Regions from separate parts of the Arthrobacter sp. Soc17.1.1.1 genome, predicted to be linked through region 1. Evidence: riboswitches for the same ligand, from Rfam matches in the RefSeq annotation. Region 1 holds a riboswitch; the other holds the start of a gene.
The links. A riboswitch is a leader RNA that binds a small molecule or an ion and turns the genes downstream of it on or off. The one in region 1 is predicted to bind thiamine pyrophosphate.
Positions count from the first base shown of each region.

Region 2: linked by a shared signal. The riboswitch ahead of V6S67_RS15185 (ECF transporter S component) and the one ahead of V6S67_RS16865 (3-oxoacyl-ACP reductase) in region 1 are both predicted to bind thiamine pyrophosphate.

Region 1 covers NZ_JBAJII010000001.1:3,610,274-3,614,878, reverse strand. The annotation lists gene V6S67_RS16870 (hypothetical protein) at 241-711, opposite strand; gene V6S67_RS16865 (3-oxoacyl-ACP reductase) at 1,074-1,838, opposite strand; TPP riboswitch at 1,888-1,983, opposite strand; TPP riboswitch at 2,429-2,531, shown strand; gene thiM (hydroxyethylthiazole kinase) at 2,523-3,356, shown strand; gene thiE (thiamine phosphate synthase) at 3,353-4,024, shown strand; gene thiD (bifunctional hydroxymethylpyrimidine kinase/phosphomethylpyrimidine kinase) at 4,012-4,605, shown strand, end outside.
Region 2 covers NZ_JBAJII010000001.1:3,294,545-3,299,149, reverse strand. The annotation lists gene V6S67_RS15205 (amino acid permease) at 48-1,532, shown strand; gene V6S67_RS15200 (hypothetical protein) at 1,529-1,783, opposite strand; gene V6S67_RS15195 (FUSC family protein) at 1,952-3,079, shown strand; gene V6S67_RS15190 (DUF4235 domain-containing protein) at 3,141-3,401, opposite strand; TPP riboswitch at 3,547-3,671, shown strand; gene V6S67_RS15185 (ECF transporter S component) at 3,733-4,338, shown strand; gene V6S67_RS15180 (ABC transporter ATP-binding protein) at 4,335-4,605, shown strand, end outside.

The sequences.
Region 1 (4,605 bases):
TCCCATCCGCTGTCATGCCAAGGCAGATGCACGATGGTCAAGTCCGCAGCGGCCAGACTCTGCTTTCGACCTACGGGACCGGGGCCGGAAGTGCCATGCGTCCGGGAAGCCACAGGAACCTCCCGGACACGAAATCCCGCGTTCCGCAACATGCTCGTATAGCTGCGTGCCTCCACCGCATACCCGCTGTGACCCTCAAAACGACCCCGCCACTCAATCCTTACAACACCCATCCCACCTTCACCCGCTGACCCTGTATCGATTTCTTATTCGCAAGACGGTTGAAGCGTCCCCGTCGTCATGGACACAGATGGGGTTCGCCGTGTTTCTGAACATAGGGAACTGTTTTTGTGGGTTCTCCACTTCCGCGCGCCGCGCCTCGTCGAGTGTGAACGCGGAGAGCGTGTCGGCGTCGAAGCGGTCGTCCGTTGTTGCCACGCCCACGATCGCGGCAATGGTCCCGCCGAGTTCGAGGTAGGTGCCCAACTGGCAGGGCAGAAACATCTCCACCTCGGGGCCGGCGGATCGCGCGACGTCGGCGAGCCTCTGGGCGTCGATATTGACCACATATCCGCCCGTCCGCGTCGTGACTGCGCGAGCCTCGGCGTCAACCGCCGTGCGTCGCTCTGTCCGGGTTCCCATCAGGAGCCGACCGGCCTTCATCAGGCGCCCGACGAACACACCTCTCACAGCAACCTCCTCGCGTACCACCAGTGGACTCGCCCGACACGGGGCGGGTCAACGGCGCCTACGCCTAGAGAGGCGCTTGTCAATGACCTCCAGTCAGGAGGCGCGGGAAGCAGCGCACACCTCCTCAGCGCGACGAGGATGCACGCACCTGCCATAGCGTGCATCAACTCGCCGTCGCCGGTCTTGCGCAAAAATCGCCCCAAGGCGACGATGCCGGGCTGATCGAGAAGCGCTGCAATGAAGCCCCGTGCCAAGTCACGGCTACACCTGTGTGCGAGGGTCGAGACCGTGTGTATCGGTCCGGTGCGTGAGTCCCGCCAAAGGATCCCTTGACCGGACGGACTGATGCCCCGAGACTTGTGCGGCCCGGGTTGCTTCTCGGGTCAGTCCATGACGAGGCCGCCGTCGACCACCAAGTTCTGACCGGTGATCGACCGGGCCCAGGGCGAGGCGAAGAAGAGGACTGTGTCCGCGAATTCCTGCGGCGTGGTGACACGTCCCAGTGGGGTGGAGGATGCGATGAGGTTGAAGACCTCTTCGGGGGTGGCTGCGCTGGCGTCGGTGGTGCGCAGCAAGCCGCCAGAGACCATGTTTACTGTGACGTTGTGCTGGCCCAGGTCCTTGGCAAAGGTGCGGGTCAGGGAGAGCAGGGCCGCTTTTGCCGCGGTGTAGTCGTGGTAGGGAACTACAGGGTTTTGGAACAAGTTGGTGCCGATGTTGATGACCCGCCCGAACCCTTGGTGCCGCATTCCGGGCAGAGCGGCCTGGGTTGTGTTTAGGGCTCCGCGAACACTTCCGTAGAACTGGTCTGCGAATGCGTCCCAGCCAACCTCAGCTGCGCGCGGGCGGGCGTCACCGTTGAAGGAAAAAGTCGCTAGCGCGTTATTGACCACGGTGGTAACCGGGGCTCCGAAGTGTTGCTGTGCGTGTTCGAGCATGGCGCGTACCTGCTCGGGATCGGTGACATCAGCTTCCAGCGCTACAGCCCGCGACGGACCAACACGAGTTGCGAGTTCCTGGGCGGCCTTGTGGCTGGCGCGGTAGTTGATAACCACCCGCGCTCCTTCGGCGGCGAAGGCACTCACGATGCTGGAGCCAAGTCCGCGGCCGCCACCGGTGATCAACACGATCTGTTCTCTGAGTTGCATAAAGGGACTTCCCTGGAGTCAGGGCGACAGAATGCGGAACCGACACCCGCAGGGGTCGGGAGGACATCCCTTCGCCAGTACGAACTGGATCAGGTTCAACGGGTGTCATCTCAGCCAGCCAGAACCGGCACCCCGTGTCACTACTTCCACACTAAACCCCGGCTGGCGGTGGGAGGGTTGGCCGAATCGCCGGGACGGAGTGGATTTAGACGGTCGTGGCAACGCGGGGTGTTTTGCGCGGTGTTCCGGACGCACGTTGATGACCAGCAGAGAACGGTCCTCTCGGTCTGGCACGAAATCCCAGGCGAACCAGGCTCGCAGGGAGGTGCTTTGCAAGTGCAAGTGCAAGTGCAAGTGCAAGTGCAAGTGCTGATTGCGTCGGGAGTTGGTGCTGCCATGGCTTCTGAATACGGCCGTAGCGTTCACGGGCGGCGCGCAGACCCAGGCAAATTCCTTGATCGCTGTCCTGGCGCGAGCCGGATGTGCTTAGAGCCGGGGTCCCTTGTGTGTCTTTCGGCTGGCTCTAACGGGAGCCAAGTGCCTTTCCACAAGTGGCTGCTGTTCCATGTGCTGGGAAACGTTAGGGTGGCAGTAGTGACACGGGGTGCTGCCCGCCGACGGTGCAGCTGAGAATCGATACCCGTTGAACCTGATCTAGTTCGAACTAGCGAAGGGATGTCGCGAATGGCTATTCGCTACGCATCATCAGAGTGTGCTGCACTGCTCGAGGAGTTGAGGGCCCGGGGTCCTTTGGTGCAGAGCATCACCAACACCGTGGTGGCCAACTTCACCGCCAACGTCCTGCTCGCCATAGGGGCAGCTCCGGCCATGGTGGACATACCGGAGGAAGCCGGACAGTTCGCCTCCGTAGCGTCAGGGGTGCTGATCAATCTGGGCACTCCGACGCAGGAGCAACGGACTGCGATGGTCGAAGCGGTTCAGGCCGCACGTGCCGCCAAAACTCCATGGGTTCTGGATCCGGTGGCGGTTGGCTCTCTGACCGTCCGCACCCAGCTGGCGCATCAGCTTGCCGCGCAACACCCGACCATCATCCGTGGAAACGCATCGGAAATCCTGGCTCTCGCTGGAGCAGGATCAGGAGGCCGCGGAGTGGACTCCACCGAAGACCCTTCGTTCGCGATCGAGTCCGCGAGGCAGCTGGCGGTATCCTCCGGGTCAGCGGTGGCAGTATCGGGTGCGGTGGATCTGCTCGTCGGGCCGGACGGACACACGGTAAGTGTGACCAACGGGGACGCTCTGCTGACGCGGGTTACAGGCGGTGGGTGCGCCCTCGGTGCGGTGATGGCCGCGTTCGCTTCGCTGACCGACGATGCACTGTTGGCGGCCACAGCGGCTACCGGCGTCTACACCGTTGCCGCCGAGCAGGCCGCGACGCAGGCACACGGCCCGGGAAGCTTCGCGATGGAATTCCTCGACAGGCTTGCAAGCATCACACCCGACGACGTCGTCACGACGTTGAGCCTTCGTTCTGTCGATATGTCGGGCCATTCCCGGTGAACGGGCGTGATTTCACGGCGAACCTGACACGGCATCTGCCGCTGTACCTGGTAACTGACACGGCGCAGTGCCGCCCCCGTACCGTTGCAGCTGTTGCCGCCGAGGCGGTTTCAGGAGGCGCCACCATGGTCCAGGTGCGGGACAAGGAAGCCTCGGCCCGGGATCTGCTGCACATTCTCGTCACTGTCGCAGATGCTGTTGGAAGCAAGGTTCCGGTGCTGGTCGACGACCGGGTGGATCTCTTCCTGGCCGCCCGGGCGGCAGGAGCGCAGGTCGCCGGGGTGCACGTCGGTCAGTCCGACCTGCCGGCGGACCTCGTTCGAGCCCTGGTAGGACCGGAGACCATCGTCGGCCTGAGTGCGGCAACCAGCAACGAGATTCAAGCCGCACACGGGCTGCCCAAGGGGACGGTGGACTACTTAGGGGTTGGCGCCATTCACGCGACCGCCACCAAGCCAGACCATCCCGAACCTTTGGGGATCAGTGGCTTCGGTGCCCTCGTTACGGAAAGCTCCCTGCCGTGTGTCGCAATTGGTGGCATCAGTAATGCGGATTTACGCCCTTTGCGGGATAGCGGTGCCGCTGGGGTCGCCGTCGTATCTGCTGTGTGTGCCGCCGATGATCCGGAGGCGGCGGCCAAAGCGTTGAAGGAGGCATGGTGTTCCTAGGTGATCTGACCCTGCGCGATGTTCCCCGGGTCCTCAGTATCGCCGGAACCGACCCGACCGGGGGTGCGGGCATTCAAGCCGACCTGAAAAGCATCGCTGCTCTCGGCGGGTATGGAATGGCGGTGATTACGTCCCTGGTGGCGCAGAACACGCGGGGTGTTCGCTCCGTACACACCCCACCAACGAAGTTCCTCGAAGAACAACTCGACGCGGTCAGTGACGATGTGACGATCGATGCGGTGAAGATCGGCATGCTGGGGGACGTCGCGACCATTACCGTTGTCCGGGAATGGCTCTCCCGGGTACGGCCGCCTCTGGTGGTGCTGGATCCTGTCATGGTTGCCACCAGCGGGGACCGGCTCCTGGCCGCTGACGCCGAGACCGCCTTGCGGGACCTGGTCAGCCAGGCTCACTTGGTGACCCCCAACCTTTCCGAACTAGCCGTACTGGTGGACGAACCAATCACTGCAGAATGGCCTACAGCTCTCGACCAGGCCCGGAAACTGTCCCTGGCTGCCGGAACTGTGGTGCTCGTCAAGGGCGGTCACCTGGATACCGAAGGCAGCCCTGACGCACTCGTC
Region 2 (4,605 bases), 320 kb from region 1:
CGCAGCTCGGCCACAGGTCCTGCGCCCGCGGAAGGAATCCATACCCCATGCCCGAATCCGCTTCCCCGGTGCAGGTCTCGGCGGCCCCCGCCGTCGGTGACCAGCACCAGTCACCGCATCTCAGCCGGTCCCTGAGCAACCGCCACATCCAGCTGCTCGCCATCGGCGGGGCCATCGGCACCGGCCTCTTCATGGGCTCCGGCAAGACCATCTCGCTCGCCGGCCCCTCCGTGATCTTCGTGTACATGATCATCGGCTTCATGCTGTTCTTCGTCATGCGCGCCATGGGCGAGCTCCTGCTCTCCAACCTCGAGTACAAGTCCTTCAGCGACTTCGCCGGCGACCTGCTCGGCCCCTGGGCAGGGTTCTTCACGGGGTGGTCCTACTGGTTCTTCTGGGTGGTCACCGGTGTCGCGGACATCGTGGCCATCGCGGGCTACGTGGACATCCTCGCGCCCGGGACCCCGCTGTGGATCCCGGCGCTCGCCACCCCCGTGGTGCTGCTGCTCCTCAACCTCCCGACCGTGAAGGCGTTCGGCGAGGCGGAGTTCTGGTTCGCCATCATCAAGGTGGTCGCCATCCTCGCGCTGATCGTCACCGGCATCGTCATGATCGCCACGCGCTTCCAGTCCCCCGGCGGCCAGGTGGCGGACCTCGCCAACATCTGGAACGACGGCGGCATGTTCCCGCACGGCCTCTTCGGCTTCATCCTCGGCTTCCAGATCGCGATCTTCGCGTTCGCCGGCATCGAGCTCGTCGGCACCGCCGCCGCCGAGACGAAGGACCCCGAGAAGACGCTGCCCCGCGCCGTGAACTCCATCCCCCTCCGCGTCCTGCTCTTCTACGTGGGCGCGCTCACCGTCATCATGGCCGTCAACCCGTGGCGCACCATCGACGCCGCCAACAGCCCGTTCATCGGGATGTTCACCCTCGCGGGCCTCGGGATCGCCGCCGTCGTCGTGAACCTCGTGGTGCTGACCTCGGCCGCGTCCAGTGCCAACTCCGGCATCTACTCGACGTCGCGCATGGTCTACGGGCTGGCCCAGGACGGCAACGCACCGACGTCCTTCGGCAGGCTCAGCTCCCGCAAGGTGCCGCAGAACGCCCTGCTGTTCTCCTGCATCTTCCTGCTCGCCGGGCTGATCCTGCTCTACTCGGGCGACTCCGTGATCGGAGCCTTCACGATCGTCACGTCGGTCGCCTCGGTGCTGACGATGTTCGTGTGGTCCATGATCCTCATCAGCTACCTCGCGTTCCGGCGTCGCCGGCCCGAACTGCACGAGGCGTCGTCGTTCAGGATGCCCGGCTCCTCGTTCATGCCGTACGTGGTCCTCGCGTTCTTCCTGTTCATGCTCGTCGCCCTCGCGCAGGCGGAGGACACCCGCCTGGCGCTGTTCGTGGCCCCTGTGTGGTTCATCCTGCTCGGCGCCGCGTGGTCCCTGAACCGCAGGACGCCCCTGCAGCAGGCCCGCATCGAGGAGCACAGGGCCCTGGTGCGGAGCGAACAGGCCGCGCGCACGGCCCGCGCCTAGTCCCGGTGATCGCGCTGAAGGACCGTCCCGCCCGGGGCGGTCCTTCGTGCGTCCCGGCCGTGCGCCTGCCCGCGGTCGCGGCGGCCGAGGAGGGCGGCGTTGAGACCCCCGATCGCGGCAGCCGTCACGAGACTGAGGAGGACGGCGGTCTCCAGCCCCCGGCCGGTCTCGGTGTGGGCGGCGACGAGGATCGGCGTCACCACCAGCACGGTGGCCACGAACCAGAGGGTCCTGCTCTGCACGAATCGCATGCCCGCTCCTTCCCTCGACCCGTCCAGCGTAGGGATGAACGCCCTCCGGCGCGTCATCCCTGAGGGGGAACGCGCCCGGCCCGGGTCATCCCCGCGGCGGCACCCACGACGGCGACCCGGCGACCCGGCGTCCTGGGTCCGGTCAGGAGCGGCTGCGATACTGCTCGGATGGCCAAGAACAGGATTCCCCGCGGCCGTGGCGTCCTCGCCGCCCGCCTCGACGACGACCTGAAGGACCGCCTGCGGTCCGCGGTGCTCGACCCGCAACTCCTGCTCGCGGCGAAGGCCGCCCTCGCCGCGGCCCTCGCCTGGACCATCGCACTCGCCATCCCCGGAGAGGCCTCCCGGTACCCCTACTACGCGCCGCTCGGTGCGCTGCTCGCGATCTACCCGACCGTCGCCGGGACGCTGAAGTCGGGGCTGCAGACGGTCATCGGCCTCACCATCGGGATCGTCCTGGCCCACGTCGCGGTCTGGGCCGGAGAGCCGAACTGGGGGACGATCGCCTTCGTGGTCGGGGTGGGCGTCCTCCTCGCGGGAGCCCTGAGGAGGACGGCCGGCGGCGGCTCGGGGATCGCGTCCGCCGGGCTGTTCGTCCTCGTCATCGGCAACGAGAACCTCGGGTACTCGCTGGGCTACTTCGTCCAGACGGTGGTGGGGGTGGGCGTGGGGCTCGCGGTGAGCGCGCTGATCCTGCCGCCGCTCAACCTGGACGACGCCGTGGGCCAGATGAGCCGGCTCCGCAGGACGGCCGCCCGCCAGCTGCAGGAGATGGGCGAGGCCCTCGAGGAGGACTGGGACACCGACGATCCGCGCTGGTCGGAACGGCGGGACGACCTCCAGGCGTCGGCCCGCAACGCGCGCAACGCGCTGCAGTACGCGGACGAGAGCCGCAAGGGCAACGTGCGGCGGCGCTTCCACCCACGCGACGTCCGGAGCGACCACCGGCACGTCGAGGTCCTCGAGGTCGTCGCGGCCCACACGCTGAACATCACCAACATGCTGCAGGACGGGCTCCACGGGACGTCCAGGGAGCACCCCATCCCGGCGGCGGTCCGGCCGCCCCTCCAGCGGGCCTTCACCGCCGTGGGCGACGTCCTCGATCTCTGGACGGTCGAGGAGGACGACGCCGCGACCCTCCGCGCGGCGGAGGAGAGCCTGCAGGCACTCGCCTCGGCGGCCTACGAGTCGTCCAGTCGGGACGTGCCCTTCGGTGCGGCGGCCGCGATCGCCATGAGCCTGCATCGCATCGTGCAGGCCGTGACACCCGGGCTGCACATCGAGGGCGCGGACTAGGACGACGAAGGGGAGGAGGGACACCCGGGGCGGGCGTCCCTCCTCCCCTCTCCGCGGCGGATCAGGTCAGGTCGCGGGTCTTCGCGAACCGTTCGATGGCCTTCTGCGTGGAGCGGTTGGTGAGCACCTGGATCGTGGTGCTCACGGCACCCGAGATGATCGCGAACACCAGGGCGGAGCGCAGCGTGTTCTCGAGCCCGTCCTTGCTCTTCGGGGGCGCCTCACCCGTGATCTTCTCCCACAGGAAGTCGACGAGCTTCGTCCCGACGAAGCCCGCACCGACGCTCATGCCGACGCCGAGCAACTTGAACACCAGGGTCATGGTTTCTCCTTCTGGTCCGAATAGTCCTTGCCCTAGCCTAGTCGTGCTCCTCGCCCCTCCGCAGGGGCAGCTCGGCCGGCTCCTGCGGACCGCACACCGGCGCACGGCGGCGCGACGCGCCGGTGTAGGATCGGTAGCGCTCAACCAACAACGACAGGGGAGCGCCGATCCGCAGCATGCTGCCGGAGCGGGCGCTGAGAGTGCGGACCGCCGCAGACCCTCGAACCTGATCCGGCTAGTACCGGCGAAGGGAGTCGAGTTCTCAGGGTGCACGGACGTCGCTGCGGTGATCGCCCGCCACCATCCCCTCCTGCATCCCAGGAGGAATCCCATGGCATCATCAACAGCCCTACCGGGCACCCGGACCACCAGGCAGTGGCGCGTCGTCGACATCGTGGTGGCCTCGGTCATCGCCGTCGCCGTCGGCGTGCTGTTCTTCGTCTGGTCCGCCGGCTACTCCGGCATCAGCATCCTCGCCGCAGGCTTCCCGCCGGTCGGCGGTCTGTACACGGGCGGCTGGCTCATCGCCGGCGTGCTCGGCGGGCTCATCATCCGCAAGCCCGGCGCCGCCATCTACTGCGAGACCTTCGCGGCGGCGGTCTCGGCCCTCATCGGCACGCAGTTCGGGCTCAGCGTCCTGCTCTCCGGGGCCATCCAGGGCGCGGGCGCGGAGCTCGTCTTCCTGCTGTTCCTCTACCGCAAGTGGAACCTCTCCGTCGCGCTCCTCGCCGGCCTCGGAGCGGGCCTGGCGCTGGCGATCAGCGAGAACATCCTCTACAACGCGCTCTGGAGCATCGAGTTCCAGCTGCTCTACGTGCTGTTCGCCGGGATCTCCGGGGTCGTCATCGCGGGCCTGCTGTCCTGGCTGGCCATGCGGGGACTCGCGAGGACGGGCGTGCTGTCCGCCTTCGCCGCCGGCCGGACGGCGGACGTGTGACGGCAGCCGACCGACCCTCCCCGGGCGCGGTGCGGGTCCGCGCCCGGGGATGGGGGTGGCGCCACGCGGGCCGGAGGGCCTTCGCCGCACGCCGGCTGGACCTCGAGCTCCAGCCGGGCGAGCGCGTGCTGCTCCTCGGGGCTTCCGGCGCGGGCAAGTCCACCGTGCTGCACGGGCTGGCAGGGCTGCTCGGCAGCCACGACGAGGGCGAGCAGGAGGGCGAGCTGCTGCTCGACGGCGTCCACCCCGCCGCGGCGCGCGGCAGGG